3 regions of the Streptomyces sp. NPDC005791 genome follow, and region 1 is predicted to be linked to each of the others. Evidence: riboswitches for the same ligand, from Rfam matches in the RefSeq annotation. Region 1 holds a riboswitch; each other region holds the start of a gene.

What was found. Region 1 has a riboswitch for cyclic di-AMP ahead of ACFYSH_RS17525 (M23 family metallopeptidase). Riboswitches for the same ligand answer to the same signal wherever they lie in the genome.
Positions count from the first base shown of each region.
Region 2: it holds a riboswitch for cyclic di-AMP, as region 1 does, so the genes downstream of both, ACFYSH_RS27845 (C40 family peptidase) here and ACFYSH_RS17525 (M23 family metallopeptidase) in region 1, are expected to answer to the same signal.
Region 3: it holds a riboswitch for cyclic di-AMP, as region 1 does, so the genes downstream of both, ACFYSH_RS09545 (M23 family metallopeptidase) here and ACFYSH_RS17525 (M23 family metallopeptidase) in region 1, are expected to answer to the same signal.

Region 1 covers NZ_JBIAIP010000008.1:100,029-107,671, reverse strand. Annotated here, with positions in the region: gene ACFYSH_RS17545 (DUF5998 family protein) at 1-407, opposite strand, end outside; gene ACFYSH_RS17540 (GNAT family N-acetyltransferase) at 471-3,353, opposite strand; gene ACFYSH_RS17535 (HPr family phosphocarrier protein) at 3,527-3,808, shown strand; gene ACFYSH_RS17530 (GntR family transcriptional regulator) at 3,981-4,685, opposite strand; gene ACFYSH_RS17525 (M23 family metallopeptidase) at 4,909-5,709, opposite strand; cyclic di-AMP (ydaO/yuaA leader) riboswitch at 5,722-5,891, opposite strand; gene ACFYSH_RS17520 (pitrilysin family protein) at 6,083-7,465, opposite strand; gene ACFYSH_RS17515 (pitrilysin family protein) at 7,492-7,643, opposite strand, start outside.
Region 2 covers NZ_JBIAIP010000016.1:108,429-116,071, forward strand. Annotated here, with positions in the region: gene bioB (biotin synthase BioB) at 1-1,079, opposite strand, end outside; gene ACFYSH_RS27815 (8-amino-7-oxononanoate synthase) at 1,223-2,371, shown strand; gene ACFYSH_RS27820 (DUF397 domain-containing protein) at 2,364-2,570, opposite strand; gene ACFYSH_RS27825 (helix-turn-helix transcriptional regulator) at 2,507-3,460, opposite strand; gene ACFYSH_RS27830 (ATP-binding protein) at 3,691-4,122, shown strand; gene ACFYSH_RS27835 (LysR family transcriptional regulator) at 4,164-5,078, opposite strand; gene ACFYSH_RS27840 (LysE family translocator) at 5,151-5,786, shown strand; gene ACFYSH_RS27845 (C40 family peptidase) at 5,805-6,275, opposite strand; cyclic di-AMP (ydaO/yuaA leader) riboswitch at 6,279-6,475, opposite strand; gene ACFYSH_RS27850 (hypothetical protein) at 6,817-7,125, opposite strand; gene ACFYSH_RS27855 (ATP-dependent Clp protease proteolytic subunit) at 7,133-7,643, opposite strand, start outside.
Region 3 covers NZ_JBIAIP010000004.1:12,406-20,048, forward strand. Annotated here, with positions in the region: gene lhgO (L-2-hydroxyglutarate oxidase) at 1-1,185, shown strand, start outside; gene trmB (tRNA (guanosine(46)-N7)-methyltransferase TrmB) at 1,175-2,026, shown strand; gene ACFYSH_RS09540 (PrsW family intramembrane metalloprotease) at 2,098-3,549, shown strand; gene ACFYSH_RS09545 (M23 family metallopeptidase) at 3,681-4,721, opposite strand; cyclic di-AMP (ydaO/yuaA leader) riboswitch at 4,733-4,885, opposite strand; gene ACFYSH_RS09550 (PP2C family protein-serine/threonine phosphatase) at 5,118-6,275, opposite strand; tRNA gene ACFYSH_RS09555 (tRNA-Met) at 6,552-6,625, opposite strand; gene ACFYSH_RS09560 (FAD-binding oxidoreductase) at 7,075-7,643, shown strand, end outside.

The DNA.
Region 1 (7,643 bases):
TCGATGCGGGAGACGGCGCCCCAGCCGATGGTCAGGACGACCTCGCGGGGCAGCGTGCCGGGCACGTACTTCTCGGGGTTGGCGACCACGCGGCTGACCACCACGGACGAGATCCGGTCGAGCTTGACCGACTCCGTGGAGGTGGTGGCGTACGGCGTCGGGGAGCTCGTGTCGGCGGCCTGCTCGTCGGTGTGGCTGACGATGAAGCGCGTGTCCGTCAGAACGAGGACCGTGACATGGCGTCGGACCTCGTTGGAGTCGAAGGTGGTCTCCTGGTGCACCAGGTACGAAGCGACCGGTTCGCCGCCGACGGCGGCCTCCACCGCCTCAGCCACGAGGGCCGGGTAGTAGCCGCTGCGCTCGATCGCCGCGCGCAGCCCCTGGGTCGTCGTACCGGTCTTTGCCATGCCCACCATCCTACGGGGGGTCGGTGACTGCCGGGGACGTCGTGCGCGGGTCCGTGAGGGCGGTCAGTAGCTGGGGAGCCGGCGGGGGCCGAGATCGCTGCGGGCCGGTGGCGGGGCCAGCCGGACGCTCGCACCGAGCACCGTCAGGCCCTGCGTGGCCACGACCACGGGTTCCAGGGCGACGGAGACCACCTCGGGGTGGTCGTCGACCAGCCGGGACACCCGCAGGAGGAGCTCTTCGAGCGCCGCGGTGTCCGCCGGCGCGGAGCCGCGCCAGCCGAACAGCACCGGAGCCGCCCTGATGGAGCGGATCAGCTCGGCTGCGTCGCGGTCGGTGGCGGGCACGAGGCGGTGGGCCGTGTCGCCCAGCAGCTCGGAGGGCGCGCCGGCCAGGCCGAAGGAGAGAACGGCGCCGGCGGCCGCGTCGATGGACGCCCGGACGACGGTGTCGACGCCTCTGGGCGCCATGGCCTGGACGACGGGCCGGAGTTCGGCGGGTGTGCCGAGCAGATCGGTCAGTTCGTCGTAGGAACGGCGCAGGGCGTTCTCGTTGGCGAGATCGAGCCGGACGCCACCGAGGTCGGCGCGGTGCCGGAGGTGGGGCGCGGTGGTCTTGAGGGCCACCGGGTAGCCGAGCTTCGCGGCGGCGGCGACGGCGGTGTCCGGATCGGGGGCGGGGAGCGCCGGCCGTACGGAGACGCCGTAACGGGCGAGCAGTTCGCGGGCCTCGTCGTGGGTGAGCGGGCGGCCGCGCGGGTCGGGACCCGGGCCGAGCAGTGTCTCGATCAGTCCGGCGGTCCCGTGCTCGTCGATGGTGTCGTCCAGGAATTCCGGCACCTTGCCGGGAGTGGCCGCCTGCCGCCGCCACTGGGCGTACTTCACCGCCTCGGCGAGCGCGCGGACGGCGCGCTCGGCGGCGGGGTAGGCGGGGATGCGCCCGGCGGAGGGCGCGGGGTGGCCGGTGCCGGCCTGCCCGTCACCAGGCGTGACCGCGCCGGACGTGGACGGGGCGGACGGGGACGAGGGCGGCTGCTCCACGGCAGGCCCGGCGGCGGCAGGCCGGGTTGCGGTGGCTGTGCTCGTGGCGGCTGCCAGGGCCTGGGCCAGACCACCCATCTCCACGTGCACCACCGCCACCGGTTTGGCGGGGCCGGTGGCGGCCGCCTCGCGCAGCGCGGCCGCCAGGACCTCGCCGTCGCCGGTCTCCGCCTCGCCGTTCTCCCCCACCCAGGGGATCGCGGTCACGATCACGGCGTCGCACGTCCGGTCGGCGAGGGCCTCGGCCAGCGCGTACCGGAAGTCCTGCGGACTCGCCTCGGTGGTGAGGTCGCGGGGCGGCCGGGGGCGCAGCCCTTCCGCCAGGCAGGCGTCGTAGGTGAGGAGGCCGAGCGACTCCGAGTTGCCCAGGATCGCCACCCGGGGGCCGTCCGGCAGGGGCTGGCCGGCGAGGAGCAGACCGACGTCGACCATCTCCGTCACGGTGTCGACACGGATCACACCCGCCTGCCGCATCAGTGCGGAGACCGTGGCGTCGGGGATCCGGCTGACCGGTACGGCGTGGCCCGGTGGATTGGTTCCGCTGTGCCGGGCACCCTTCACCACGACCACGGGTTTCACGGCGGCCGTCCGGCGGGCGAGCCGGGTGAACTTGCGTGGGTTGCCCAGTGATTCGAGGTACAGCAGGGCGACATCGGTGTCCTGGTCCTCGAACCAGTACTGCAGGAAGTCGTTGCCGGAGACATCGGCCCGGTTGCCCGCGGAGATGAAGGCCGAGAGTCCGGCGCCCCTGCGGTGGAGGCCTGAGAGGAGGGCGATCCCGATGGCGCCGGACTGGGTGAAGAGCCCGATGCGTCCGGTCTGGGGCGACTCGGGGGCGAGGGAGGCGTTGAGGCGGACCTTCTCCGAGGTGTTGATGATGCCGAAGGCGTTCGGGCCGATGATCCGCATGCCGTACGAGCGCGCCTGCCGGACCAGTTCCCGCTGCCGCTCCCGGCCTTCCGCACCGCGTTCGGCGTAGCCGGCGGAGAGGACGACGAGGCCCTGAACGCCGTGTTCGCCGCAGTCGGCGACGACCTCGGGCACCCGGCCGGCGGGGACGGCGACGACCGCGAGGTCGACCTGCTCGCCGATCTCGCCCACGGAGCGGTGCGCGGGCACCCCGTCGACCGTGCCGGGTCCGGCGGCGAAGGACGCGTTCACCGCGTACGTACGTCCGGTGAAGCCCGAGCCGAGGAGATTGCGCAGCACCGTCCGCCCGACACCGCCGGGCTCGCGGCCGACGCCGATCACCGCGACGGACCCGGGAGCCAGCAGGCGCTGGACGGAGCGCGCTTCGGCCCGCTGCTCACGTCCGCGCTGGACGGCGAGTGACTCGGCCGTGGGTTCCAGATCGAGGGTGAGGTGGACGGAGCCGTCCTCGAAGCTGCGCTGCTGGGTGAAGCCGGCGTCCCGGAACACCTTGATCATCTTGTTGTTGGCGGGCAGCACCTCGGCGGCGAAGCGGCGGATGCCCCGTTCCCTCGCCACCGCCGCGATGTGTTCGAGAAGGGCCGACGCCACACCACGGCCCTGGTGGGCGTCCTGGACGAGGAAGGCGACCTCGGCCTCGTCCGCGGGGGCCGAGGCGGGTCTGCCCTGCTCGTTGATCCGGTCGAAGCGGACGGTGGCGATGAACTCGCCGCCGATCGTGACGGCCAGCCCCACCCGGTCGACGTAGTCGTGATGGGTGAAGCGGTGCACGTCCCGGGCGGAGAGACGCGGATACGGGGCGAAGAAGCGGTAGTACTTCGATTCGTCGGACACCTGCTCGTAGAAGCTGACCAGCCGCTCGGCATCGTCCGTGGTGATGGGCCGGATGCGCGCGGTGCCACCGTCGCGGAGCACCACGTCCGCCTCCCAGTGGTCGGGGTACGCGTGATGCGGACTCTGCTCCGGAGTGGGCTCCATGGGCAAAGCCTACGGCGAGAGGGCCACGGTGCACCGGTCGCGTCGGGGGAGCGGCACGGGCACGCTGAGGGGGCCGGTGGGCGGGAACGGCCTGGTGGCGACGCCTGGCAGAGCAGTGCGCACTGCATGAGAGACTGGTCTAGACAACCCATTGTTACGTGAAGGGCAGAACCATGGCTGAGCGCCGCGTCAACGTCGGTTGGGCCGAGGGCCTGCACGCCCGCCCCGCTTCCATCTTCGTCCGTGCCGCCACGGCCTCCGGCGTCCCCGTGACGATCGCCAAGGCGGACGGCGACCCGGTGAACGCCGCCTCCATGCTCGCGGTGCTCGGCCTGGGCGCCCAGGGTGGCGAGGAGATCGTGCTCGCGTCCGAGGCGGACGACGCCGAAGCCGCCCTGGACCGCCTGGCGAAGCTGGTCACCGAGGGGCTCGAGGAGCTTCCGGAGACCGTCTGATCCCGGCCGTCTCGAACCGGCAGCATTTCTGCGGAAAGCCGCGGCACCCCCACCCGGGAGCCGCGGCTTTTCGCATTCCGTGAACAATCCAGGGGCGAGCCCCGAAAAGCCGGATCAGGGCAGCAAAAAGGCAGCCCTCCGATCATTACCCTCTTTGTATACGGCGCAATTGTTAATGGCGGGCTCCCGCGATGTTTACGGGGTGTTGCGAAGTTCTCACCCGGGCCGCGCCCGCCGTGCTCCCGGACACGTACGGGCGCCGCAGCCGGTGGGCCGCGGTGGCCCGCTCGGCGTGCTGGGCGGCGAGCAGCCTGGCCCGCTCCGTGTCCCGGCGCGCCACGGCGTCGACGAGAGCGCCGTGCTCGGCCCAGGAGTCCGCGGGGCGGGCCGGCTGCTCGACGGCGTACATCCAGGCGATCTTGTGCCGGAGCTGGGTGAGCAGCGCGATCAGCGCGGGGCTGCCCGATGCCTGCGCCAGCGTCTCGTGGAACCAGCCGCCCAGGGAGCGCAGATCCTCTCCCTCGGCCCTGCGCACCCGTTCCTGCCCCAGCCTGACCAGGCCGCGGAGCACCTTGAGGTGCGCCTCGGTGCGACGTTGCGCCGCGCGGGCGGCTCCGAGGGGTTCCAGGAGCATCCTGATCTCCAGAAGATCTGCGGCCTCCTGCTCCGTGGGTTCGGCGACACAGGCACCGGCGTGCCGACGGGTGACGACGAACCCCTCGGACTCCAGGGTGCGCAGCGCCTCGCGTACGGGGACGCGGGAGACGCCGTAGCGGCGCGCGAGCACTTCTTCGGTGAGGCGGCTGCCGCGTTCGAAGACACCGGAGACGATGTCGTCACGGATTGCCGTGCATACCGAATGCGCTGGGATGCGCATGTCCGAACCTCCGCCTTAATCCCCGCGGAACGCGGCCGATCGACGCCTGTTCGGTGACTCTATTGCAACCGGCGGGAATTTCCGATGGCGGGGTGGAATCCATGGATATCTTTTGGCCAGGGAACACTTCCGCAGGGCTTCTGCGGACCTTGTCCGGGCACATGACGAAGGGCCCCGGCGGATGCCGGGGCCCTTCGTCGGAGCGCTGTCGCGCGGCGTGGGGTCAGACCTGGACGCCATGGGCGCGGAGGTAGGCGACGGGGTCCATGTCCGAGCCGTACTCGGGGGTGGTGCGGGCCTCGAAGTGCAGGTGCGGCCCGGTGGAGTTGCCGGTCGAGCCGGAGATGCCGATCTGCTCACCCGAACCGACGCTCTGGCCGACGGACACACCGATCGAGGAGAGGTGGCCGTACTGGGTGTACGTGCCGTCGTTCATGCGGAGCACGATGTTGTTGCCGTACGCGCCACCCCAGCCCGCCTCGACGACCGTACCGGCGCCGACGGCGACCACGGAGGTGCCGGACGCCGCCTGGAAGTCCACACCGGAGTGGCTGCCGGAGGACCAGAGCGCGCCACCGGACTTGTAGCCGGTGGTCACGTGCGAGCCCGCGACCGGGAGATGGAAGGAGTTCAGACGGGCACGCTCGGCGGCCCGTGCGGCACGCGCCTCGGCCTCGCGCGCCTCCGCGGCGCGGGCCTCGGCCTTGCGCTTCGCCTCAGCCTTCGCCTTGGCCTTCGCCTTGGCCTTCGCCTCCGCTTCGGCCTTGACCTCGGCGGCTATGTCGGCCTGGTGCTGCTGGGCCTTCGCCTGGGCACCGATCTGGGCGGCGAGGGTGGTGTCGAGGGCGACGGTCTGGGTCAGACCGGTGGCGGTGACGGCCTCGGAGTCCGCGGCGAGAGCCGGGGAGGCGGTGGTACCGATGACTCCGGCTGTGGCCAGGGCCGCGATACCGGCGACCTCGGCGCTCTTGCGCGTCAGGCGGCTCGGGGCACGGTGCTTCCCGGTGGCACGGATGAACGCCATGGAGGGGCTGGTCCTTTCCTTCCTTCTCGCCTACCGGGTTAGCTGACGGGTTCGGAGCAGGAAGGTCTCCTACGGGCCCCTGAGCCTCCGACGAGGCACAGGAATCCGATTCACCCCAGGGACTTATGTGGGTCCCCGGCTCCCCAGGCTCGCGCCTGACGGGGACTCGGCGATGGCTGTCCGGCGCCGCGGACGCGGCAGTCGTCTGGCGGACAGCCGAGCCGACGCTAGAGCGGTCCACTTTCCCCCGCCAAACGGAAAGGGCCTTTTGTCGCACATCCCACAGGTCGAACGCGGAGCATTCCCACGAAACGGACAAATGGCAAAACCCCGGCGAGTTCATACTCGCCGGGGTCCGTCATGTCCCGTTCCGTCAGCTGGTGACGACCGAGACCTCGCCGATACCGAGCGCCTTCACGGGCTCCGCGATCTGTGCGGCGTCCCCGACCAGAACCGTGACCAGCCGGTCGACCGGGAACGCGTTGACCACGGCGGCAGTCGCCTCGACCGTGCCGGTCGAGGCCAGGCGGGCGTACAGCTCGGCCTGGTAGTCGTCCGGAAGGTGCTGCTCCACCTGGTCGGCGAGAGTGCCCGCCACGGAGGCCGCGGTCTCGTACTTCAGCGGGGCCACACCCACGAGATTCTGCACGGCGGTCTCGCGCTCGGCATCGGTGAGCCCCTCGGCCGCCAGGGTGCGCAGAACCTTCCACAGGTCGTCGAGCGCCGGACCGGTGGATTCCGTGTCGACGGATCCGCTGATGGCGAGCATCGCGGCGCCGGTCGCCCCGGAGGCGGAACCGGGCGCCGTCGAACGCAGCACCTGCCCGAAGGCCCGGACGCCGTAGGTGTAGCCCTTCTCCTCGCGCAGCACGCGGTCCAGCCGCGAGGTGAGGGTGCCGCCCAGGCAGTACGTGCCGAGGACCTGGGCGGGCCACACGCTGTCGTGCCGGTCCGCTCCGATCCGGCCGATCAGCAGCTGGGTCTGCACGGCTCCCGGGCGGTCCACGATGACCACACGGCCGGTGTCGTCCGCGGTGATCGGGGGCACCGGCCGGGCTTGGCCGGCGTTGCCCGACCAGTCCCCGACGGTGTCGGACAGCAACGCGTCGAGGTCCACCTCGGTGAGGTCACCGACGACTACGGCCGTCGCGGTGGAGGGGCGGACATGGGCGTCGTAGAAGGCGCGTACGGCGGCGGCATCGATCCGCCGGACCGTCTCCTCGGTGCCCTGGCGCGGACGCGACATCCGCGCCGTGGCGGGGAAGAGCTCCTTGGAGAGCTGCTTGGCGGCCCGCCGTGCCGGGTTGGCCTGCTCGTGCGGGATCTCGTCGAGGCGGTTGACCACCAGACGCTCGATCTCGCTCTCCGCGAAGGCCGGGGCCCTCAGGGCCTCGGCGACCAGGCCGAGGGCCTTGGCCAGCCGGGAGACCGGGACCTCCAGGGAGACACGGAGACCCGGGTGGTCCGCGTGTGCGTCCAGCGTGGCGCCGCACCGCTCCAGCTCGGCGGCGAATTCCTCCGCCGAACGCTTGTCCGTGCCCTCGGACAGGGCGCGCGCCATGATCGTGGCCACACCGTCCAGGCCCTCGGGTTCGGCGTCCAGCGGGGCGTCGAGGAAGATCTCCACGGCGACGACCTGCTGGCCGGGGCGGTGGCAGCGCAGCACGGTCAGCCCGTTGGGCAGGGCGCCGCGTTCGGGCGCGGGAAAGGCCCAGGGCCTGGCCTCGCCGGCGGTCGGCTGCGGGTGGTACTCCATCGTCACTCCAGTCACGGCGGCGTCGGTCACTTGTCGGCCCCCTCGTGCGCTTCGGCACCGTCCGTCTCGTCGGCCGGTTCGACCGGTTCGTAGACCAGGACCGCACGGTTGTCGGGGCGCAGGTGCGCCCGGGCGGCGGCCTTGACCTCGTCGGCCGTCACGTCGAGCACCCGGCCCA
Region 2 (7,643 bases), on a different contig from region 1:
TCAGGAGCGATCTCGGCGGTGTCGCCGCACGGAGCGTGGCCGCCCTCGTGCGAACCACAACCTCCTGCCGTCTGCGCGCGGTGCCCGGGGAGGGTCGTCGTGGCCGCTCCCTCCACCTCGAAGCCCGCGTCCGCGATCATGTCGAGGTCGGTCTGTCCGGACTGCCCCTCACTGGTCAGATAGTCGCCCAGGAAGATGGAGTTCACCAGATGCAGGGCGAGCGGCTGCATCGAACGCAGATGCACCTCGCGACCGCCCGCGAGCCGCACCTCGACGTCCGGGCAGACGAACCGCACCATCGCCAGGATCCGCAGGCACCGCTGCGGTGTGAGGTGCCAGTTTTTCGCGAGCGGGGTCCCCTCCATGGGAATCAGGAAGTTCACCGGCACCGAGTCCGGATCCAGCTCGCGCAGCGAGAAGACCACGTCCACCAGGTCGGCGTCCGCCTCGCCCATGCCCGCGATCAGACCGGAGCACGCCGAGAGCCCGGCGGCCTGGGCCTGCTGCACGGTGTCCACCCGGTCGGCGTACGTGTGTGTGGTCGTGATGTCCCCGTACGTCCCCTCCGAGGTGTTGAGGTTGTGGTTGTACGCGTCGGCGCCCGCCGACCTCAGGCGGTCGGCCTGGCCTTCCGAGAGCAGGCCGAGGCAGGCGCACACCTCGACGCCCTCGTGCTGCTCCTTGATCGCCTCGATCGTCTGCGACACCCGGTCGACGTCACGGTCGGTCGGCCCCCGGCCGCTGGCCACCAGACACACGCGCTTGGCGCCGCCCGCCACCCCTGCGGCGGCGGCCTTCTTCGCCTCGTCCGGTTTCAGCCAGGTGTACTTGAGGATCTCGGCCTTGGAGCCGAGCCGCTGCGAACAGTAGGAGCAGTCCTCCGGGCAGAGACCGGACTTCAGGTTCACCAGGTAGTTGAGTTTGACGCGCCGGCCGAACCACTGGCGGCGCACCTTTCCGGCCGCGGCCACCACGTCGAGCAGTTCGTCGTCGGAGGTCGCCAGCACGGCGAGCGCTTCGTCACGGGTCGGCAGTTCGCGCCGCAGCCCCTTTTCCACCAGCGTGTTCAGCAGGTCCATGGCCTTGATCCTGACGTACGGCACCGCCATCGGCCAAGGAGGAACCGGACAGTAGAGCCGGTCGATGCTGTGTGTATTGCCACACCCTGGCCTGTTGCGCACCCGGTTAGGGTCTGTGAGCTGCCTACAAAAGGGACCCGCCCATGTCCTACGCCCCGTTCGACTGGATCGACGACGAGGCCCGGCGCCGTGCCGACGCCGGACTCGTCCGGACGCTGCGCCCCCGGCCCGCCGGGACGGAACTGCTGGACCTCGCGAGCAACGACTACCTCGGTCTGAGCCGGCACCCGGAGGTCACCACCGCCGCGGCCGAGGCGGCACGGACATGGGGTGCGGGGGCCACCGGCTCGCGGCTCGTCACCGGATCCACCGCACTGCACGCGGAACTCGAACGCGAACTCGCGGCCTTCTGTGGTTTCGAAGCCGCCCTGGTCTTCTCCTCCGGCTACGCGGCCAACCTCGCCGCCCTCACGGCGCTCACCGGACACGACTCGCTGATCGTGTCCGACGCCGGCAACCACGCCTCGATCGTGGACGGATGCAGGCTCTCCCGGGCCGCCACGGCCGTGGTGCCGCACGCTGACCCCGAAGCGGTGCGCAAGGCACTCCACTCGCACGACGGACGCGCGCTGGCCGTGACCGACTCCGTCTTCTCCGTGGACGGCGACGCGGCCCCGCTGGCCGCCCTCGCCGATGTCTGCCGCGCCGCGGGCGCCGCTCTCCTCGTGGACGACGCACACGGGCTGGGCGTCCTGGGCACGGGCGGACGAGGCGCGCTGGAGGCCGCCGGACTCGCGGGTGGCGAAGGGACCGTCGCCACGCTCACCCTCTCCAAGTCGCTCGGCAGTCAGGGCGGAGCGGTGCTCGGCTCCACCCGGGTCATCAGCCACCTGGTCAACACGGCTCGTACGTTCATCTTCGACACCGGTCTCGCACCGGCCGCCGTCGGTGCGGCTCTTGGCGCCCTGCGTCTGCTGCGCCGCGAACCCGGACGCGCGACCAGGGCGGGGGCCGTCGCCGCGGAACTGCACGGCCGGCTGACGGCGTCCGGGCTGACCGCGGTCCGCCCGGACGCCGCCGTCGTGTCGGTCCGCGCGCCCTCGGCGGAGTCGGCGGTGCGGTGGGCCGCCGACTGCCGCGCGGCAGGGCTCGCCGTGGGGTGTTTCCGGCCGCCCTCGGTGCCGGACGGAATCTCCAGGCTGCGGCTGACCGCCCGGGCGGACCTGGCGCGCGAACAGATCGCCACGGCCGTGCGTACGGTCCTCGCGACGGCGCCCCGGCAGGTCAGCTGACCGGACGACCGTGCAGTCCGGCGACGAACGACGTCCAGGCCGTCGCCGAGAAACGCAGCGGCGGAAGGCCCGTGTCCTTGGAATCCCGAACGGCGAGCTGATCGCCGGGCAGGGGCGCGGTCTCCACGCAGTTGTTCATCCCGGTGCTGCGGCTGCTGCGCCGCCACCTGGGTGCGGGCCGTGCGAGACGGTCGGACATCGTGCCCCCCTCGGGCAGTCTGAAGGTTCCGCCTGATCGCCGCGGCCTAGGGCGGCGATGAGGTCCAGCGATCGCTCCGGCGACAGCGCGTGAGCCTGCATCGTGCGGAAGGCCGAGCTGTACGCCTCGAGGTCTTCTTTCCGCTCCAGATAGAGACTACTCATCAAATGGTCAAGAACGACCACATCCAGATCGGAGATGTTCGGAAAAGAGAAAATAACGAAAGGCCCTGTGAGGCCGATGTAGCTCCCGGTTTCGAACGGCAGCAACTGGAGCGTTACGTGAGGCAGTTGAGCTACCTGCGTCAAATGGTGCAGCTGCTCCTTCATGACGCGGGGCCCGCCGACCCGCCGCCGTAGTACGGCCTCGTCGAGTACGGCGCTGAGCCGCAAGGGCCGGGGTGCGTGGAGGACGCCCTGCCTGGCGAGCCTGACCTCCACCAGGGAATCGAGCTGTGCGACCGGCAGCCCGTCGAGTGAGGTGCGGGTCACCGCTCGCGCGTAGTCGGCGGTCTGCAGCAGCCCGGGAACGACCGAGGTCTCCAGCGTGCGGGCGGCATCGGCCTGGGACTCCAGGCTGATGAAGTCGCGGTACTGCGGCGGGATGAGCCCGCGATAGGCGTGCCACCACCCGCTTCCGCCGCCGCCGGCCGAACCGGCGAGATTCTGCAGCAGCGCGCACAACTGCGGGTCGTCCACGCCGTAGGCGTCCAGCAGCCGGGTCACGTCACCCGGCGTCACTCCGCTCGCCCCGGTCTCGATCCGGCTCACCTTCGACTGATGCCAGCCCAACATCCCGGCGGCGTCCCGGCTCGTGAGTCCCGAGGAGTGACGCAGACCGCGCAGCTCCTCACCGAGCTTGCGACGGCGCACCACAGGGCCGTTCCGCACGGCGCCCACCTTCCGTTGTACGAGGAGCCGCCCCGGCGGGCACGGCTCGGGAGGGGCCAGTGTTGCGCCCGTACGCGGCCCGCGGAGCAGAGTTCACCGGAATGAGCGACAGATATATGCATATCTTGGCCGATCGCCGTCAGTAAGGCCGACATCGGTGGCAGTCTGGCGCGAAGCACAATCCAGGGCTGGCCGTGGGCCGGTCAGGGCGGGAAAGGGACGGCGTCGCCATGGCAGACCATCAGGAAGCAACTGTCACTCTGCCGAGCGATCCGGCCTCGGTCTCCACGGCCCGGACATTTGTGGCCCAGGTGCTCGCGGCATGGGGACTGAGGCAGGACGACGACGCCGCCGACACCATCCGGCTGATCGTCTCGGAACTCGCCACCAATGCCGTCCAGCACACCTTGGGGCAGTCACCCACCTTCACCGTGGACCTCAGACTCGACCGGGACGTGGAGTTCTATCTCGGTGTGACGGACAGCCACCCCCGCCGTCCCCAGCGGCTGCCCGCGGCGGTGCGCCAGGACAACGGACGCGGAATGTTGATCATCCGGGCCCTCACGAAGGAGCACGGCGGCCGGCTCGCAGTCAGCCCCACCCCGGACGGGGGCAAGACCGTGTCGATCGCTCTTCCCTGGCCGGTCCCCGCGCGGAGCTGACGCCGTCGGCCGGCGCACCGCGCGTGGGGCCGCGACCGTCCTCACCCGGTGGAAGCCCGGCCGAAGCCGCTGCGCAGGAGAGCCATCAGCGTCGTCGCCGCCGCGGTGTTCCGCTCCCCCCGGTGCACCACGGAGATCGTCCGCCGGAAAGCGGCGGGTTCCAGACGGCGGACGGCGAGCGGCGTCGGGGACATCGCGGCCACCATCTCCGGCACCACCGCCACGCCGATGCCCGCACTGACCAGGGCGCACACCAGGGCGTAGCCGGGCGACTCGCACACCACGGCGGGGGTGGCTCCCGCCTCGGCCAGCGCACGCTCGACCCCACGCCGCGGTGGATGATCAGGAGCGCTGCTGATCAGCGGACGGCCCGCCAGTTCGGCCACAGGCAGCGGGCCGCTGCCCTCGGACAGCACCTGCCCGAGAGCGGTGACCAGCACCAGCTCCTCGACGAGCAGCGGCTCGGCGGAGACCCCCGCCGGCAGCGGCCCGGCGGCCGCGGGTTCGTACGCATGGGTGAGCGCCAGGTCCACATCACCCGCTGCCACGGCGGCGACCCCGGCGGGCGGCTCGTAGTCCGTGACGGCCAGCTCCACATCGGGGTGGGAGCGCCGGAACGCGGTGAGAACCGGCGGCAGCAGATGGATCCCGGCCGTCACGAACGTGCCGACCCTCAACCGGCCGCCCGACAGCCCTGCGAGCCGTGCCAGCTCGTGCCGTGCCTGGTCCATCTCGTCCAGCACACGCCGGGCCCGCCCCGCCAGCAGCTCACCGGCGGCCGTCAGCCGCGCCCCGCGGTGGTGACGGACGAGGAGGGCGGCTCCGGCCTCCCGCTCGAGCTTCGCCAGCTGCTGCGAGAGCGCGGGCGCGGTGTAACCCAGTCGTGCGGCTGCCCGTGTGATCGAGCCGGCCTCGGCCACAGCCACCAGCGCGGCCAGCCGCGTGGGGTCGTACATTAAGCGTTCCTTTTGCCAGGCCCAGAAGATTGCAAGTACACGTTAAAGGGCCGACGGGGTCAGGGTGGACCCATGGACGCACAACTGATCGCTTTCGTCGCCGTCGCCGCGGGAATGGTGGCGCTTCCCGGCGCAGACTTCACCGTGGTCGTACGCAACGCCCTCGCATCCCGGCGGTCCGGGCTGGCCACCGCGGTGGGGGTCGCCGGAGGGCTCGTGGTGCACACCGCCCTGGCGGTCGCCGGCCTCGCCGCCGTGCTCGTGACGATGCCCGTGCTGTTGCGCACCGTCCAGCTGCTCGGCGGCGCGTACGTCCTCTACCTCGGGCTCAGCGGCCTGTACGCGATGAGGCGACGGGCCACCGCAGGAGGGGCTGACGAGGAGGAGGGCGGGGCGTCCACGGGGCTCGGACGTTCGCTGCGCCAGGGCTTCCTCACCAACGCCCTCAATCCGAAGGCGCCCGTGCTCTTCCTGAGCCTGCTGCCCCAGTTCGTCCCGGCCGGCCAACCGCCGCTGCCGAGGACACTGCTGCTGGCGTCGGTGGTCGTCCTGCTCGCCCTCGTCTGGTTTCCGGCCGTGGCCCTGCTGGTGGACCGCCTGGGCCGGTGGCTGCGCCGGCCGCGTACCGCCCGTGCGATCGAGGGCGGCAGCGGCGCGGCGCTCACCGCGCTGGGACTCGTGCTGGTCACCGGTCCTCTGCTGCACTGAACCGGGCGACGAAGGCCGTCAGCGCACCCTCCCGTACCAGACGTTGCCGGACCAGATCTTCTCCAGCCGGACCACGGCGCCGGTCTTCGGCGAGTGCCAGATCTTCCCGCTGCCGGCGTAGATGCCGACGTGGTAGACGCTGCGGCCCGCGTGGAAGAAGACGAGGTCGCCGCGCTGCCGCTGCGACCTGGAGATATGGCGGGTCTTGTTGTACTGCTGCTGAGCCGTGCGGGGAAGTTTCCTGCCGACCTTCTTGAACGCGTAGAGCGTGAGCCCGGAGCAGTCGAACCGATGGGGGCCCGCGGCGCCCCAGCTGTAAGGGGCGCCCTTCTTCGAGGCCGCGATCTTGAGGGCTTTCGTCGAGTGGGCGGCGGCCTCGGCGTCGTTCACGAAACCGGGGGCCAACATGGTGGTCCCTACGGCGAGTGTCAGGACCGAGGCCGTGCCGGCCCGGGCGAACAGAGAGCGGACATGAACCTGCGCAGTCATGCGCAACCCTTCGTCAGCCGCCTGTGAAGGATGACCTGTCGGGTTCGGGCTGGCGAAGTTGCCCGGCCGCGCGAAGCGGCTTCACCCCGAGGGCTGTCCGGAAATCCGGACGGCCCGTTGTGCTCGGGTCCTCCACTCCTGCCGATCCATTCCTGTCGACCAGGCATCCGGACAGCGGCAGGACTCGGCGTCCGCCCGGACCGCCCCGCCGCGGTGGCGGGGGCTTGTCGTCCCAGGGATCTTTACTCACGCCGTGCCGGATTTCCTCGCTGAAGCAGGCATATGTGAGAGTCCTCACGACTGATCCGATCGGGTGGACGCGGTCGGCCCGGGGCCGCGGCGGCTGCACCGGACCAGCCGTGTACCAGGGGCGGAACGATGTATTCCGTTCAGTGTCCGTGCTCGGTGCGCAAGTTGGGCTGTCCCTCGGTAGGGGGACCTCCTACGCCGATCGAGCGAGGAAAACTCATCGACCTGCCGGGCGTGTCGTGAAAGGGCGTCGGAAACCCCACCGGGAACCCGAGTCGGGCGGCGAAAGCGCTCAACTCGACGGCGCGGGAGGCACGGCGACCCGCCCGGCGCGACGCTCGCCGTCCAGCAGTCGCAGAGCCCTGGCCAGGGTGTCCGCGTGGATCTGTGACTCCCCTCGCTCGTGCATCGATACCAGTGCGTCGCGGAGGGAGACGGCCCGGGACGCGAGGGCCTGAGCCGCCCGGAGCGCTCCGTACGTGTCGGTGCCCCGGGCGGGGTTGATGCGGCCGAGCTGGTCGAGCGCCGCCAGGTAGCAGTCGATGAAGTCGGCCTCGGCGCGGGTCAGTGCGGGCAGTGGTGGGAACTGGGGTGAGGGCATGGGGCGTTCACCTCGCGGGACGCGGTGGATGGGACGGCGTGCGGTTCTCCGTGACGTGGTCCACCAGCCCGAACGCCAGAGCGGCTGGGGCGTCGAGGACGGTGTCCCGTTCGATGGCTGCGCTGATCTCCCGCGTGGAGCGCCCCGTGTGGCGGGCCAGCATGGCCGTGAGCAGCTCGCGCTCGCGCTGCAACTCACAGGCCCGGATCTCGAGATCGGAGGGCTGGCCCTGCACCGGCTCGCCCAGAGCGGGTTGCTGAATGACTACCCGGGCGCCCGGCAGGGCATGTCGGCGTCCGGGTGCGCCGGCCGCGAGCAACACCGCGGCGCCGGCGCCCGCCTGGCCGAGGCAGAAGGTCTCCACCTCGCAGGCGAGGAAGTGCATGGTGTCGTAGACCGCCGTCATGGCGCCGAAGGAGCCCCCGGGCGAGTTGATGTAGAGCGACAGAGGCCGGTCGGGGTCCGCGTGCTCCAGGTACATGAACTGCGCGATCAGGTCGGTCGCGGCCGTGTCGTCG
Region 3 (7,643 bases), on a different contig from region 1:
TACGCGATCACGCGCACCGCGCCCGGCACCCGGGTCACGGTGCTGGAGAAGGAATGGGGTCCGGCCCGGCATCAGACGGGCCGCAACAGCGGGGTGATCCACAGCGGAATCTACTACCCGCCGGGCTCGCTCAAGGCGCGCTTCGCCGTGCGGGGCGCCGCCGAGCTGGTGGACTTCTGCGCGGAACACGGCATCGCCCACGCGGTGACGGGCAAGCTGATCGTCGCGACCGACAGCCGCGAGTTGCCCCGGCTGCACGCCCTGGTGCAGCGCGGCCGGGCGCACGGCCTGCCGGTCCGGGAGCTCGGCCCCGCCCAGATCGCGGAGTACGAACCGCGGGTGCGCGGCCTCGCGGCGATCCGGGTCGGGACGACGGGGGTGGTCGACTTCACCGCGGTGGCCGTCAGGTTCGCCACCGAGGTGGGCGCCTCGGGCGGGGAGATCCGTTACGGCGCGGAGGTCGTCGCCGTCGACCGGCGCCCCTGGGGTGTCGCGGTGCGCACGGCCGACGGCCAGGTGGTCAGGGCCCGGGTGCTGGTCAACTGCGCGGGGCTGCACAGCGACCGGGTGGCGCGGCTCGCGGGCGACGACCCGGGAGCGCGCATCGTGCCGTTCCGCGGGGAGTACTACGAGCTGGCCAGGCCGGAGATGGTGCGCGGGCTGGTCTATCCGGTGCCGGACCCGGCGTTCCCCTTCCTCGGGGTGCATCTGACCCGGGGTGTCGACGGCACAGTCCACGTCGGTCCGAACGCCGTGCCGGCGCTGGCCCGCGAGGGGTACGACCGGACGGTCGTCCACCCGCGCGAGCTGGCCGCCACCCTGTCCTGGCCCGGCTCCTGGCAGATCGCCCGGCGGCACTGGCGGTACGGGGCGGGCGAGGTGCACAGGTCGCTGTCGAAGCGCGCGTTCACCCGGGCCGTCCAGCGGCTGCTGCCGGAGGTGACGGAGGCGGATCTGCGTCCCTCCCCCGCCGGGGTCAGGGCCCAGGCGGTCCTGCGGGACGGCACACTGGTCGACGACTTCCTGATCCGCGACGCCCCGCACACCGTGCACGTGCTCAACGCCCCGTCCCCCGCGGCCACCGCTTCCCTGCCCATCGGGAGGGAGGTGGCGCGACGGGCCCTGCTGCGGGCCGGCGCGACCGGCTGGACGCCTCCCGCCGTAGAATCGGGTCATTGTGTCTGAGCCCCTGAACCCCACCCCAGAGACTCCCGGCCCCGCCCCGGAACTGCCCGGCGCCGCGGACGCGGACGACGCGGCAGCAAGGCGCGCCGCCTCCTTCGAGCGCCAGCGCAGGCTGCGCCAGGAGCCCCGCTTCCCCGGAGGCCCGGCCGCCGATCCGGCGGGCTCGCACCACGAGCGCCGGATCCGCAGCTTCCAGCCGCGCCGCAGCCGGGTGACCACCGGCCAGGAGGACGCCCTCCAGCGACTGTGGCCCACCTGGGGCCTGGACATCGACGGCCGTGGCGTCCTGGATCTCCGCACGCTCTTCGACGGCCTCCCCGTGGTCCTGGAGATCGGCTTCGGCATGGGCGAGGCGACGGCGCAGATGGCGGCCGACGACCCGACCACCGGGATCCTGGCCGTCGATGTGCACACCCCCGGCCAGGGCAATCTGCTGGGGCTCGCGGAACGGGCCGGGGTGTCCAACGTCCGTGTCGCCAACGGTGACGCCATCATCCTGATCCGCGAGATGCTGGAGCCGGCCGCCCTGGACGGGCTCCGGGTGTACTTCCCCGACCCCTGGCCCAAGAAGCGCCACCACAAGCGGCGGCTGATCCAGCCGGAGTTCCTCGACCTGGTGGCGCCGCGGCTGAAGCCGGGCGCCGTCGTCCACTGCGCGACGGACTGGGAGCCGTACGCGGAGCAGATGCTGGACGTCCTCACCGCACACCCCCTGTTCGAGAACACCCAGGCCGACGGCGGCTACGCTCCCCGGCCCGCGTTCCGGCCGCTGACCCGCTTCGAGGGCCAAGGTCTGGACAAGGGACACGTCGTGCACGACGTGCTGTTCACCCGTCGCTGATCAGCCATCGCCCGGCCGGCCGGCCTCCCACGGCGTGGCCAGGTGTCAGTGGCTCTCGTTAGGGTCGTCCGGTGTCCGAGGGGTCCGTGCAACACCAGCAGCCGGTCGTCCCGGTTCTCGAGGAGCAGCGGCTCGACGAGTTCCTGGGCGGCGTCCCGGAGCGAGGCCAGTGGCGGTACCGGCCCCGCATCGTCGGCATGGTCTGGCGCAGCAAGGCGTTCAGAGCCGGCGCGGTGGTCACGGTGCTCGCGCTCTGCGGTCTGGTGATCCTGGCCCTGGTGCGCCGGCAGACGGGCACCGAGGGCTTTCTGGTGGGGCTGGGCCTGGCCGTGCTGCCCGTGCCGCTGCTGATGGCGGCGTTCCGCTGGCTCGACCGGGTCGAACCGGGGCCCTGGCGGAATCTGTTGTTCGCCTTCTCCTGGGGCGCGTGCGCCGCAGCGCTCGTGGCGATCATCGCCAACTCCTTCGCGACCCGGTGGATAGCGACGGCCACCGCGGACCCGGTGAGCGCCGACACCCTCGGGGCCACGGTCGTCGCCCCGGTCGTCGAGGAGACCGCGAAGGCCGTCGCTGTCCTGCTGATCTTCCTCTTCCGCAGACGGCAGTTCGGCGGGATCGTCGACGGCATCGTGGTCGCCGGCTTCACCGCGACCGGCTTCGCCTTCACCGAGAACATCCTCTACCTGGGCAACGCCTTCGGCGAGGACCAGCAGATGGGGACCACGGGCTTCGCCTCCGTGACGGCGGGGACGTTCTTCGTCCGTGCGGTGATGTCGCCTTTCGCACACCCCTTGTTCACGGTGCTCTCCGGCATCGGCTTCGGCATGGCGGCGCTCGGCGGCGCACGCCACCGGGTCCGCCGGATCGTCCTGCCTCTGCTCGGGCTCGTCCTCGCCATGGGCATGCACGCCCTGTGGAACGGCTCGTCGTCCTTCGGGCCGTACGGCTTCTACGCGGTGTACGGCGCGTTCATGGTGCCGTCCTTCGCCCTGGTGACCTGGCTGGCGATCTGGTCACGCCGGCGGGAGCTGCGCACGCTCTCCACCGAGCTACCGGTGTACGCGGCTGCCGGCTGGCTGACCTCCGCCGAGCCTCTCGCGCTGGCCTCGATGCGGGCGCGGGGCGTGGCCCGCGACATGGCCAGGCACTGGAACAGCCACCCGGACCGCGCCCGGGGCCGGGCCGCGGCCCGCGCCGTGGCGGAGTACGAGTCGTTCGCGACCTCGCTGGCCATGCTGCGCCGGAGGGCCCGTCATGACGGCGTGGGGCCGGACTTCGCCGCCCGCGAGCAGGAGTTGTTGCATCACCTCTGGCAGCGCCGGGACATCGCGGGCCCGGCCCTGACGTACGCGGCCCACGCGACGGGCCGGCTGCGCGTCCACCGGCCACCCGCGCCGCCGGGGTTCCCACGGCAGCTCCCTCACGGCGGGCCGCCTCCCCAGCACCTGCCCGCGCCGCACCGGCACTACGGCGGCTACAACCCGTATCTGGAGAACGGCAGGCACCGCGCCCCGCCGGATTAGAAAGCGTCCGGGTCAGGAGCCGTCCAGGCCAGGAGCCCGCCCGGGTCAGGCCGGAGGAGTCCGGGCCCCCGGACGGACCGGCGGCCCTGACGTCGGGGGGTGTCGTCAGGGCCGCCGGGGTTCTGAGGGGATCAGATCGTGAGGCCCTTGCCGCGCAGCCAGCTCATCGGGTCGATGCCCGAGCCGTCCGCGGTGTGGATCTCCAGGTGCAGGTGCGCGCCGGTCACATTGCCCGTCGCGCCGACGCGGCCGATCGTCTCGCCGGTGGTGACCCGCTGTCCGGCGGTCACATCCATCGAGGACTGGTGGCAGTACCAGACCTCGGTGCCGTCGTCGAGCTCCAGGACCGTGCGGTAGCCGTACGAGCCGGAGTAGCCGGCCGACTTCACCGTGCCGCTGTGGACCGCCTTGACCGGGGTGCCGGTCGGAGCCGCGAAGTCCAGCCCGGTGTGGTGCCCGGAGGACCACATCGAACCGGCCTGACCGTAGGTGGAGCTGATGTAGTACGAGGAGGTCGGGACGGCGTAGCTCGCGGCGAGCTTGGCGAGGCGCTCGGCCTCCGCCTTCTTCTTCGCAGCTTCCTCCGCCGCCTTCTTCTTCGCGGCTGCCTCGGCCTCGGCATCGCTCTGCTGCTTCGCCGCCTGGACCGTGGCCGCCTCGATCGCCGCCTGCTCCTCAGCGGCCTTGGCCTGGGCGTCGGCGCCGGCCTGCTGCTGCTCGGCCTGCTGGAGGATGCGGGCCCGCAGCGCTTCGCCGGCGTCGGTGGTGCCCTGCTGGGCCTCGGCGGCGGTGATGCCCGCGGTGGTGAGCGGGGAGGACGCGGCGACCGTCTCGTGCTCCGAGTCGGAGCCGTCGGACATGAACGCGCCCACGCCGGGCAGGGACTTGGCGTCGGGGAGATTGTCCGCGATGGAATCGGGAAGAGAGATGGAGACCGGCGGCTTGCTCTGAGCGGTGGCCATGCCACCCGCTCCCACGGCCGCGATGACGCCGACGCCGAGGACGGTGGAGCTACGGGCGAGACCGCGCTGCTTGGCTACGCGATGCCGGCCGCGCACGGGGCGGATGGACTCCTCGGTGGGGTTCCATTCCTCCCACGTCCTGTCCTCGTCACCGAGGCTGCCGGTCCTGAAGGATGACGGTGCCTCGGGGGCAGGCTGATTGGACGCCACGTGGGCGCTCTCCTTTCCTTCCTTCTCGCCTACCGGGTTAGCTGACGGGTTCGGAGCAGGAAGGTCTCCTACGGGCCCCTTCGTCTCTCACGAGACACAGGTGTCCGATTCACCCCATGTAGGTGGTTCCCCGGTTCCCTTGCGGAATTCGGCGCTGCGCACGGTGCCGCCTCTTGCGACGGCAGGTACAACCGCGCTGCGTTATCGAACGTTAATAGACACCCGGGTCCGAATCCAAGCTGTTCCTACAGATCGTTCGTCACTCCGGCCAGGACTTTCAGGGGCCAACCGGGCGCAAACGGGCGACTTCAGTGACCTTTGACCGACCAGCACTTTCTGACGGTGCGTCAAATGTTATGCGGAGCGGGGTCCTTCGACTACCGACGGTCGCGACGGTCATTCACCGTCCCGTCGCACGATCTTCACGGTCGTCCGCCGCTCCTGCTGGCCGCGCGCGGGACGTCCCACCGCCAGGAGCGCCAGGTCGTCCGTCGACCGGCCGCCGGTGTGCAGCCGTACGTCGTCGGTGAGCGCGGACAGCAGTTCCTCGGGCCCCGGGAACAGCCGGCCGCGCAGCCGGGCCGCCGGATCGTAGAAGACACCGTTCGCGTCCCGCGCCTCGGAAAGCCCGTCGGTGAACGCCAGGAACATCGCACCGGCCGGCAGCGTCCACTCGTCCGACCGGTCCGGCCACACGTCCAGCCCCATGCCGAGCGGCATCGCGGGCGCGGTCGGCGACAGTACGTCCAGCGCCCCGTCCGCGTGCAGCACGAGCGGCTCGGGGTGACCGCGGTTGACGACCCGCATCGTGTCCGAACCGGCCGGGATCTCCGCGAGGACGGCGGTGACGAACCCTTCCATGGAGTCGAGCCCGCCCCGCCGGGAGCCCTCACGGGCCAGCGCCCGCTCCAGCCGCTGGACCACCCCCTCCAGCGACAACTCCTGTTCCGCGGCCTCCCGGAACGCCCCGATCACGACGGCCACCGCCGCCACGGCGTCCAGCCCCTTGCCCCGTACGTCCCCGAGGACCAGGCGCACCCCGTACGGGGTGTTCGCGACGGCGTACAGGTCACCGCCGACGAACTCGTCCGCCTGCGCAGGCTCGTACCTCGCCGCGACCAGCAGCCCCCCGATCCGGTCCTCGGGCGTCGGGAGCACCGCGCGCATCGCCGTCTCCGCGATGACCCTGGCCGAGGCCAGCTGCTCGTTCCCGCGGCGCACGACGCGGTTGATGACGAGGGAGAGCGCGGCGACGGTGAACAGGGTCAGCAGATCGGTGGCCGGCACGACCTCGGCGAGCGTGCCGTCCGAGACCCGGATGGCGAGCACGACGAGGATCGAGACCACTCCCACCCGCACCGTCCCGGCCGGCGAGAAGAACGGCGCGGCGATCAGCGGGGCGGCCGCGAAGAACGGGACGGCCGTGACCGCGGGCGGCGTCACGAGGTCGAAGACCAACCCGGCGCAGATCATCAGGGCGGGCAGCGCGCGCACGAACCGCCGGGAACGAGCGTTCCCCACAGCGCCCCCTCGCCGTCCGTCCCGCTTCCCCACCTGTGCACTCCTGCCCGGTCCACCCACGGCTGCGGACGGTACCGCGCCCCGTCCAGGCTGATCGGAGCCGCGCCGAGCGGCGACTCGTCATCGGCCAAAGGGAGGAGTGCGCCGGAGCGCCACCCACCGGGGGTCAGCCGGAGAGCCGGTGCTGCGCGTGGATCGTCTGTGCATCCCGTACGAAGACGGCTGTTCCGTCTCCGTACCGATGGTAGTTCCTTCCCGGCATATGACAGTGGCCCGGATCCTCGAAAGGATCCGGGCCACTGTCTTCAGTAGCGGGGACAGGATTTGAACCTGCGACCTCTGGGTTATGAGCCCAGCGAGCTACCGAGCTGCTCCACCCCGCGCCGTTGTGATTGCAACTCTACGGCATCCAGGAGGGTGCTCCGACCACTTACGGCGCCCGCCCCTCTCCGCCCCCTCCCGGCCGGGGAACCTCCCGGCCCGACTCGATGCGACAACAAGGGGCGTGTGCCAGGGAGTTGCCCGGCACAGTGACGCGCCCAGGGGTGTTCGCGCACCCTCCGATCCTGCTCGTGGTGCGTCTGCGCAGGGGCACGACGGAGCCCGCCGCCGCGCCTCCGGGCGGACGTCCCGGCCGCACCGCTGGGATGACCCCACCGGGCCGGGCGCCCGCGATTGCGCGGCATCCGGAGCGGCGGGAGGCTGGGATCACAAGCCTTTCGGTGTTCGGTCCCGTCTGCGCGGCATCTCCGGGTGCCCGTGCCGCTCCAGCAGCCTCACCCGATGCGACGGTGGCAGGGGAGGCCGGGCGCATGCGCGTCAGGAGACGGTCATGGACGGCGCCCTGCTCGAAACGATGCGAACCACTCTGCGCGGCCCGGTCATCGGCCCGGATGATCAGGAGTACGCCCAGGCACGTACGGTCTACAACGCCATGATCGACAAGAGGCCGGCGGCCGTGGTCGAGTGCCGCGACACGGCGGACGTCATGGCGGCCGTCGATTTCGTCCGCGAACACGGCCTGGTCGTGGCCGTCCGGGGCGGCGGGCACAGCGGTCCCGGCCTCGGCCTCTGTGACGACGCCGTCACGATCGACCTGTCCCCCATGCGTGGCGTGCGGGTCGACCCCGCCACCCAGACCGCCCAGGCCGACGGCGGGGCGACGCTGGGTGACTTCGACCACGCGACCCACGCGTTCGGTCTCGCCACCCCGGCAGGAATCATGTCCACGACAGGCATCGGCGGTCTCACCCTCGGCGGCGGGCACGGCTACCTCACACGCAAGTACGGCCTCTCGTCGGACAACCTGGTCTCCGCGGACGTGGTCCTGGCCGACGGCAGCTTCGTCGCCGCGAACCCGAGCGAGCACCCCGACCTGTTCTGGGCGCTGCGCGGGGGCGG